One region of the Sphingobium sp. LMA1-1-1.1 genome, then DNA from elsewhere that is predicted to be linked to it. Evidence: predicted binding sites of a transcription regulator. Region 1 holds the regulator's gene; the other holds the start of a gene.
What was found. Region 1 encodes LexA, which represses DNA repair genes until DNA is damaged. Its sites were predicted from a motif close to GTTCCNCNCTTGTTCT; they were not measured.
Positions count from the first base shown of each region.

Region 2: MRBLMA1_RS00375 (ImuA family protein) is a predicted target of LexA. The motif match lies at 2,145-2,160, and genes of this name have one in related genera.

Region 1 covers NZ_JBEGHS010000023.1:14,012-19,049, forward strand. The annotation lists gene trpC (indole-3-glycerol phosphate synthase TrpC) at 1-49, shown strand, start outside; gene moaC (cyclic pyranopterin monophosphate synthase MoaC) at 46-531, shown strand; gene glp (gephyrin-like molybdotransferase Glp) at 528-1,709, shown strand; gene MRBLMA1_RS11620 (hypothetical protein) at 1,771-1,929, opposite strand; gene lexA (transcriptional repressor LexA) at 2,084-2,770, shown strand; gene MRBLMA1_RS11630 (ComEC/Rec2 family competence protein) at 2,761-4,851, opposite strand; gene gltX (glutamate--tRNA ligase) at 4,951-5,038, shown strand, end outside.
Region 2 covers NZ_JBEGHS010000001.1:62,591-67,628, forward strand. The annotation lists gene MRBLMA1_RS00365 (alpha-amylase family glycosyl hydrolase) at 1-286, opposite strand, end outside; gene MRBLMA1_RS00370 (Na+/H+ antiporter) at 426-2,009, shown strand; gene MRBLMA1_RS00375 (ImuA family protein) at 2,166-3,056, shown strand; gene MRBLMA1_RS00380 (Y-family DNA polymerase) at 2,953-4,542, shown strand; gene MRBLMA1_RS00385 (error-prone DNA polymerase) at 4,539-5,038, shown strand, end outside.

The DNA.
Region 1 (5,038 bases):
ACAGGCGGACGTCGAAACGGCCACACGCAAACTGCTGACCGGCCAATGAGCAAGCTCACCCATCTGGACGAGGAGGGATCGGCCCATATGGTCGATGTTTCCGCCAAGGCCACAACCGCGCGCAAGGCCGTCGCGAGCGGCCGCATCAGCATGAGTGCCGAAGCGGCGGCGGCCATCGCGCAAGGGTTGGTGAAGAAGGGCGATGTGCTGGCCGTCGCCCGCGTCGCCGGTATCATGGCGGCCAAGCGGACCTCCGACCTGATCCCGCTCTGCCACCCCATTGCGCTCAGTTCCGTCAGCGTCGACCTCGACCTGGACGGCACCGGCGTGTCCGTGACGGCGACTGCGAAGACGGCCGGACAGACCGGCGTGGAAATGGAGGCGCTGACCGCCGCCTCGGTCGCGTTGCTGACGGTCTATGACATGGCGAAGGCGCTGGACAAGGGCATGATCATCAGCAACGTGCGGCTGCTGGCCAAGAGCGGCGGCAAGTCCGGCGACTGGACAGCCAGGGAAGATGGCGCGGTATGAGCCTGCTTCCCGTTGCGGAGGCGCAGAACCGCCTGATGGCGCTGGCAAGGCCGCTGCCGACGGATCACGCGCCTGTAGCCGCCTGCGCCGGGCGCTGGCTGACGGAAGATGTCGCAGCACTGCGCGAGCAGCCCTGGGCCGACCTTTCTGCGATGGACGGCTATGCCGTTCGCGCCGCCGAATCGCCGGGGCCATGGCAGGTGGTTGGCGAAAGCGCGGCGGGTGGGACGCTGCCTGCACCGCTCGAACCCGGCCAGGCTTGCCGCATCTTCACCGGAGCGCCCTTGCCGCCGGGCGCAGACGCGATATTGATCCAGGAAAATGCTGCCCGCGAAGGAAATGAGCTGCGCGGGCTCGAAGAGGCTCTGGCGGCGGGCCGCCATGTCCGCTCGGCCGGTTCCGATTTCCGCAAGGACGATCTCCTGCTGACGGCCGGCAGCGCGCTTGGCCCCGCGCAGATCGCGCTTGCCGTAGTGGCGGGGCATGGCGCACTGCCCGTTTCCCGCCGGGCGCGGGTCGCGTTGATCTCCACCGGCAATGAACTGGTGCCGCCCGGCGCGTCGACGCAGCCAGGCCAGCTTCCGTCATCTAACGCACCTATGCTGGCAGCCCTGCTTGCGAGCCTCCCCTGCGACATCATCGACCTGGGGATCGTGCGAGATGATCTGCCCGGCATGGCCCAGGCCTTTGCCCGTGCCGCCGATGCCGACATCATCGTTTCGACCGGCGGCGCGTCGGTCGGCGACCATGATGTGGTCCGTCCAGCCTTCGCCCAGGCTGGCGGCTCGCTCGATTTCTGGAAAATTCGCATGCGGCCGGGCAAGCCGCTGATGGCAGGGACATTGGATTCCGCCATTTTCCTGGGCCTGCCGGGCAATCCGGTATCAGCCTTCGTAACCGCGACGCTGTTCCTGCTGCCGCTGGTCCGCCACATGATGGGCGCGGCATCGCCCCTGCCGCGCACCGCGGTCGCGACATTGGCAGCATCGCTACCCGCCACGGGGGAACGGGACGACTATCTTCGCGCCTTCCGCACCGAAGCCGGCATCGTTTCGGTGACGTCGCAGGACAGCGCCGCCACCGCCGCCCTGGCCATGGCGGACTGCCTCATCCTGCGTCCCGGAGGCTCCGCTCCGGTGGCGGCAGGCGATCCCGTCACGGTGCTTCCCCTAATATAAGGGCCTTGCATAAGGAAAGGGGTCGCCATGCGACCCCTTCCAGTGCGAAGCTGATGAATGTTCAGCGCTGCTGCTTGCCGGGCGACTTGTCCTGACGGCGCTCATCACCCATTTGGCCCTGCCGGTCTTCCTGCTGTTGCTGGCGTCCACCCTGATTGGCACGGTCGCCGCCCTGCTGATCGCGACGTTGATCGCCGCCCTGGTTGTTCTGGTTGGCCATCTTACTCTCCTATTCACCTTCTTCGGCGAAGGCAGGCTTGAAAACGGCCCGGCGGCCGGCACGTTCCCTTAAACGCGGCGAACCGTTAGGCGCTTGACTTGCCCCGTTCCGTTTCCTATGCGTTCCCTATCCGTTCCAAAGAAGGGCAGGCGAAATGTTGACACCCAAGCAACAGGAATTGCTGAGCTTCATTCAGATCCGGCTGGAAGAGGGAGGCGTATCTCCTTCTTTCGAGGAGATGAAGGAAGCGCTGGACCTGCGGTCGAAATCCGGCATCCATCGCCTGATCAATGCGCTGGAGGAGCGCGGCTTCATCCGCCGCCTGCCCAATCGTGCCCGCGCTCTTGAAGTGCTCAAGCTGCCCGATGCCATGCATCGCGCGCCCAGGCTGGTCGTGCCTGCCAAGGCGCCGGTGACAACTGCTCCTGCCTTGAGCAAACCACCGATCGTCGCCAATGACATATTGGAGATTCCCCTGCATGGCCGCATCGCGGCCGGTGTTCCGATAGAGGCATTGGAGGGACAGAATATGCTCTCCGTACCCGCGGCGCTGCTTGGGACCGGGGATCATTATGCGCTGGAAGTCGCAGGGGACTCCATGGTCGAGGCAGGCATACTCGACGGCGATTTCGCGCTTATCCAGCGTACCGAAGTCGCGCGGGAGGGGCAGATTGTCGTCGCTCTGATCGATGAAAATGAAGCGACGCTCAAATATTTCCGGCGAGAGGGGCCCAAAGTCAGACTCGATCCTGCCAATAGTGCCTATGAACCGCAGATCTACGACCCGCGTCAGGTTCGCATTCAGGGCAAGTTGGCCGGGCTGCTGCGACGCTATAACTGACCGCCTCCGGATCGGCGCGGCCAAACGGAAGGTCGCGCAATCCACGGATGCCCGTCGTTCCGCATTTTCGCGCTGCGCACGGTACCATGGTCCAGATCGATGGCCAGCCCCCCGGTCTGAGCGAGGAATCGCCTATCCACCTTCAGCCAGCGAGGACGGCAGGCACCTGGCAGTCTACGGTCGCTGACGACGATATCGGCATTGGCGCAATCCCGCGCCAATATCGCATGGTCGATATTTACATTGCTCCGAGTGAGCAAAAGGTTCCACTTACGTCCCCCGCCCACCAGGCGGACGGCGCAGAGATCAAGCGAACAATGTGCCTGGGGCAACGTCGGCAGTGCTTCCAACGCGCCACCGTAACCAGCGCTTTCCGCCAGCATGTCGCGTGTGTAACTTCCGGCCCGTGCCCGCAGTATCGCCATGCCACTTGCGGTGCGAACCGCGACGTGGCGGCCATCGCTGCTGATCAATATGCCAGGCATCGGGGTCGCGAGGATCATGGTTACGCCTGCGGCAACGGGCATCAGGCCAGCCCAGCGCCAGTGACTCCGCCATAGGAGGCACCACAGCATGCCGAGCATCACGAGGCCGAAAACAGCGCCGGATTGGGCGGGCGTCAACATCACTGCCCAAGGGCTGGATGCTACGCCATGGGCCACCAGCAGCAGCAGATCCAACGCCCGCGCAGCAAGCCACCAGAAGGGCGCGCCCCACCCGCCCAGATCGAACAGCAAGGCCAGCGCTTCCAGCGGCATGACGACCAGAGTGGTAAGAGGTATCGCGACCAGATTGGCGACCGATCCCATCATGCCCGCCTTGTGGAAATGGAACAGAGCGATCGGCGCGAGCACCAGTTCGACCACCAGACCCGTAAGCAACATGCCCGCAAGACTGCGCCCCAGCCGGCGCCATGCCGCCTCGTCGCGCCCGGCTGCAAAGCGTCGGAAAGCGGGATGCTCGCCCAGTGAAACCAGAGCGACCACGGCGGCGAAGCTCATCTGGAAACTCGGTCCCATCAATGCTTCGGGCCATATGGCGAGCACGACCAGCGCCCCGGCCGCGACCAGGCGGAGGGTGATCGCATCCCGCCCCATCGCCAGTCCTCCGAGCACCAGCAGGGCAGCGATGCAGGACCGCACGGTCGGCACTTCGGCGCCGGTCAGGATCGTATAGCCGAGGCCGGCCAAAGCCCCACCGCCCGCCGCAAGGAGCATCAGCGGCCAATCGAGCGCTGCCCGGCGGCTGAGCGCCATCAGCCGCATCAGCAAAAAGATCACCACACCGATCAGTGCCGTCACATGCAGGCCGCTGATCGACAGGAGATGCGCAAGGCCGCTCCGCCGCATCGCCTCCGCATCGGCTTGCATGATCGCGCCCTGATCACCCGTGGCCAGGGCAGCGGCAATGCCGGCCCCCTGGCCGGGAACGCGCGTCAGAATGTGCTCGAACAAACGCGTTCTCAGGCGCGGACCTGTGGTGGCGGGCCGCAGGATCGTGATGGGCGGCAGCGCACGGCCCGTTGCGCCGATACCATCGAAATAGGCCCGGCGCGCAAAATCATAGCCACCCGGCAAGCTGGGCGGCGCTGGCGGCATCAGCCTGGTACGGACGGCCACGACGGCCCCCTCACCCAGTCCAGCCGGCGTCGAGGACTCGTCAAGATTGATGCGTACCAGGGCGGGCAGCGCCGGCATGCCGATCGGCCGGATCAAAAGCCGACTCATGTGCTGAGCAGGCAATCTATGAACGGATTGGACTTCTCCCTTCAGCGTGAGGACGACAGGGCGGGCCAGAGGAGGCGATCCCACCACCATGGCCTTGCCCCAGACCAGCAGGCAACCAGCGCAGGCCAGCAGGCTGCCAGCGACGAGCGCCTGACGCGTCCGGCCACCCGGTGGCAAAAGCAGCGCAGTGAAGGCGACTCCCAGCATCACGCAGCAGAAAGCAAGCCAATCCAGCCGGTTGGACAGAACGAACCAGGCGGCTATGCCCGCCGCCAATGCCACGGGGACCCAAAGCGGCAACCGCTCGCGCTCTTCCTCCAGCCACAGTTCCAGCGGGCGCCAGAGCGGCGCCATCCTCCCTCCAACCCAAGTGGCAACGGAGGTTTGTCGTGGCTCGAAAGCCATGCTAGGGGGCGTCGCGATCATGGATAGGTCGGGTGGATATCTGGGCAAATGTCAGGGAATGAAGCGGTGAGTGCTACGGGATTGAACAAGCAGGTAGTAACCCGTTTTGCGCCTTCGCCCACAGGTTTTCTTCACA
Region 2 (5,038 bases), on a different contig from region 1:
GGCCCAGTTCATGCGCCCGTGCCACCAGGGCGTCGAAATCCGCAAGCGTGCCGAAGATCGGGTCGACATCGCAATAGTCCGACACGTCATAGCCGAAATCGCGCATGGGGCTCTTGAAGAAGGGAGAAAGCCAGATGGCATCCACCCCAAGCGATGCGACATAGGGCAGATGCGCGGTGATGCCCGGAAGGTCGCCTATGCCGTCACCATTGGAATCGGCGAAGCTGCGGGGATAGATCTGGTAAATGGCGGCGCCGCGCCACCAGGGCAGTTTTTTCTCCGTCATGGGGCAGGACCACTCCACGCATTGATTGCATATATTGCCTTTCTGGATGGACTGTGGCGCTTTTCATAGGGGTCTTGATCGCCGCCCGCTTGGTCCGGGGTCCGCCAGCGGCTATCCAGCCCGCTTGGAAGAGGGAGATATGCACCCGATGGAGATGTTCGAACTGGTGATCGTGATGCTGCTGGCGATCATCGTCCTGCATTATGCGGCCAACAGGCTGGGCCTGCCGCCGGCCGTCGCGCTGCTGGCCGGGGGCGCGCTGTTCGCCTTTTTGCCGGGCTTGCCGGTGATCTCGCTCGACCCGCAACTGGTGCTCGTGATCTTCCTGCCGCCGCTGTTGATGGATGGCGCCTGGTTCATCGCGCTGCGGCACCTTCGGCGGCATATGTTCGGCATAATGGCGCTTGCCCTGGGGGCGGTGGTCTTCACCACGGTCGTCGTGGCCGTGGTTGCGCACTGGCTGGTGCCGGGCCTGCCCTGGGCAGCCTGCGCGGCCCTGGGCGCCATTGTCTCGCCGCCTGACGCCGTGTCCGCCCGCGCCGTGTTGCAGCGTGTCCATCTGCCCCGCCGCCTCTCCATCCTGCTGGAAGGGGAAAGCCTGTTCAACGACGCCACGGGGCTGGTGCTCTTCCGCTTCGCTATAGCTGCGGTAGCCACTGGCGCCTTCAGCATGGTCGACGCCTTGCAGAGCTTCGTCATCCTGGCCGCGGGCGGCGCGCTGATCGGCATCGCCGTCGGTGCGCTCTGGGTGCTGGCGGTCAAGCGGCTGGACGACAAATATCTGATGATCGCTTCCTCGCTGCTGGCGCCATGGGCATCCTATCTGCTGGCGGAATCCATCCATGTCTCGGGCGTGATCGCGACGGTCACCACCGGCCTTATCTGCGGCTGGTACCAGCATGTCGTCTTCCCTGCCATGGTCAGGATGAACGGCACGGCCTTCTGGGCGGTGATGATCTTCCTGATGGAGGCCTTTGTGTTCCTCCTCATCGGATCGTCGCTGCGCGACGTGATCGAACGCGTGGGCGGTTTCGGGGTGGTGCTGGACGAGATGGCATTGCCTGTCCTGGCGATCCTGGCGGCGCTGACCGTCGCCCGTTTCCTCTGGGTTTTCGGATCGGACGCGGTGATCGCCGGGCTGAGGGCGACCGGCCTGTGCGGTTATCGCCCTATGGGGTTCCGGGCGGCCACCATATTGAGCTGGGCGGGGATGCGCGGGGTGGTGACGCTGGCCGTGGCGCTCAGCGTCCCGGCGGACTTCCCCGGCCGCGACTTCATCCTGACGGCGTCTTTCGCTGTCATCATCGGCACCGTGCTGCTGCAGGGAACGACGCTGGGCGCCGTGATCCGGCTGGTGAAGCTGGAGGAACCGGAAAGCGACCGCCCGCGCATGACGATGAGCGAGGCCGAAGCCGCCATAGCACAGGCGCAGGTCGGCGTCGTGGAGCGGCACGCCTATGATGCGGAGGGCACGCTGCTTCATCCAAGGCTGCTCGAACGGTATCGGCGCCATGCCGAATTGTCGGCCGACTATGCCGGGCAAGAGGAACAGTTTTCGGAGACGCTCCACGCTCATTTCGATCTGGTGCTGAAGGCGATCGCCGCGGGTCGGGCGGAATTGCTGCGCCTCCACCGGACCGGAGAGATTGACGAAAAGACGCTTCAGGAACTGGAGCGCGACCTGGACCTGGAGGAACTGAGCGCTCTTTCGGCCAAGGCATGACCTGCCGGAGCCTGGCCTCATGGCATAGGGTGGGCACATTCCCATAAGCGCCGCGCGGCTGCATCGTCCGTCGCCCGCATCTTTCCGGCTCGTCCCTTGCGCGCCCGATTGACAGGACGCGTCATCGGGACGAAAAGAACAAATAGGGAACATTATATGGCTGAGTCGGTGAAGACCCTTGCTGCCCTCAGGCGGCATATCGCATCGCTGGAGAGCGTTCCAGCCGCGCAGCCGCATGCGCGCGTGGAAACCGGATATGCCCCGCTCGACCAGGCGCTGGATGGAGGTTTGGCGCGGGGCCGGGTGCATGAATTCTTCGCCGCGACGGAGGAAATGGCGGCGGCGGCAGGCCTGGCCTCCATCCTCGCGAGGTTGGCGGCAGGAGAAGCGCCTTTGCTCTGGCTGCGCACGGCGGCGGCCGGTCGATCCGGAGGGATGCTCTATGGCCCCGGATTGGCGGCATTGGGCATTGATCCGTCGCGGCTGCTGATCGGCATGATGGCCGATGATGCCATGCTGTTGCGGGCGGCGGTCGATGCGCTGCGTTGCCCCGCCTTGGGATCGCTGGTGGTGGAATTGCGCGGTCCGGCGCCTTTGCTCGACCTGACGGCCAGCCGACGGCTGGCGCTGGCGGCGGAGGCATCCGGCGTCACGGCCTTCATGCTGCGCGTGGGCGGCGACCCAGTGCCCAGCGCAGCGGACACGCGCTGGCGCGTGGCGGCGGCGCCCTCACCGACCTTGCCGGGAGGCGGGCCGGGAAGAAGCGCCTTCGACCTGTATCTGATGCGGCGGCGGGCGGGGCGGGATGGGCTTGGCTGGCGGCTGGTCTGGAACAATGGCCTGGGCATGTTTGAACAGAGTGGAGGTGGGCGCGATGAACGCCATGACCTTGGAAAGGGCGCTTGGGAACAGGATGCCTGGGAACGGAATGGCAGCGGGCAGGATGCAGGCGGAAAGGACGGCGCAGGACGAGATCGGCAGGCGCCGCTATCTGGCGCTGTGGTTCCCGTTCCTGCCGATCGACCGGCTGCGGATCGCGCGGCCTGATCTCTGGACGGCGCAGGGCGAAGGGCCGGGCGTCGTCGTTGAGCAGGTGCGCGGCGCGATGCGGCTCGCGACGCTCGACGCGGATGCCCTGGCACTGGGCCTGACGCCCGGCATGACGCTGGCCGATGCGCGTGCGCGCGAGCCCGATCTGCGCGTGTTCGATGCCGATCCCCATGGCGATCAGGATTGGCTGGAGCGGCTGTGCGACGGTTGCGCCCGCTATACGCCGGTGGCGGCGCTGGATTCGCCCTTCGGCCTGATGCTCGACATTACCGGCTGTGCGCATCTCTGGGGCGGTGAGGAGATGTTGGCGCGCGAAGCGACAAAACGGCTGGAGCGCCATGGCATGCGGGTGCGTCATGCCCTTGCCGGAACGGCGGAGGGTGCGCACGCCCTGTGCCGTTTTCCGGTCGGGGCGACGGCGGATGAGGATGCGGCGCTGCGACGCCTGCCGGTGGAGGCATTGCGGCTGGAGGAGGGAAGCGCGGTGGCGCTGCGTCGCGCGGGGCTTCGTACCGTGGGCGATCTGGCAGCGCGACCGGCGGCGGTGCTGGCGTCGCGCTTCGGCGAGGAGGCTGTGGATGCGCTGAATAACCTGCTCGGCCTTGGCCGGCGGCCGCTCGCGCCCCGGCAGTTGCGCCCGGCGATCCGGATCGAGCGGCGTTTTGCCGAACCCATGGGCAGCACCGCCTTTGCCCTCAGGACGCTGGAGGAGATGGCGGCCGAGGCGGGGGATCGCCTTAGCGAACGCGGCCAGGGGGGGCGGCGCTTCGAGGCGCTGTTCTTTCGCAGCGATGGCCTTGCCTTTCCATTGCGGGTGGAAACGGGCCTGCCGGTGCGCGATGCGCCTGCGATCATGCGATTGGTGCAGGAACGGATCGATGCGCTGTCCGATCCGCTCGATCCCGGTTTCGGTTTCGACATGTTGCGCCTCACGGTGCCGCAGACAGAACCGATGGCGCCGACGCAACTGGCGCTGGAGGGTGGAGAAGCACGTCGCGAGGAAAGCGTCTCCGCCCTGGTCGACCGGCTGTCGATCAGGGCGGGCCGGGCGCGCATCCAGCGGCTTCATCCGAGGGACAGCCATATCCCCGAACAGGCCCAGCTTGCACTGCCCGCAGTGGAAAGCCGGGCGCCCATGAACTGGCCGCAAGGCGCGCAGGAGGAGCCGCCCATGCGCCCGCTCCATCTATTCGATCCGCCCCAGCCGATCGATGTGGTGGCAGAGGTGCCCGACGGCCCGCCCCATCGTTTCCGGTGGCGCAAGGTATTGCATGAAGTGACGCGCTATGAAGGCCCCGAACGCATCGCGCCCCAGTGGTGGACCGCCAGCGATGGCGCGCTGGGAGGCGAAAGCGTGGGGCTGACCCGCGATTATTACCGGGTCGAGGATGCGCGTGGACGGCGTTACTGGATTTTTCGTCATGGACTTTACGGCGCCGAGGCAGAGCATCCCGGCTGGTACATCCATGGCCTGTTCGCATGAAACGGCATGGCAAGGGGCCTGATCCGTCCAGGCCCAGATCAATCGACAGGCGCGAACGGAATGCGCTGGAAGCCGGGCGGGAAAAGGGGCGGCGCAAATCGCGCGGCGAGCCTCCGCCGGTCGAGCCGGAGGCGCCGCCCTTTGCCGAGTTGGTGGCGGCCACCAATTTCTCCTTCCTGCGCGGCGCATCCCATCCGCAGGACATGGTGACATGCGCTATTGCCCAGGGGCTTGAAGGGTTGGGAATAGCCGACCGCAATAGCGTCGCCGGAGTAGTTCGCGCCCATGTCGCGCGCAAGCATTGGCCCGAACGGATGCGCGCCGGCTTGCTGGAGGCGCGCAAGGAAGCGGGACAGCCGCTGGAACTCGATGCAGAGGAGGAGCGCGCCTGCCGGACCGACCTGCGGCTGATCGTCGGCGCCAGGCTGGTCTTCGTGGACGGCACGCCGGACATCGTCGCCTATCCGGCGACGCGGCGGGGCTGGGGCGAACTCAC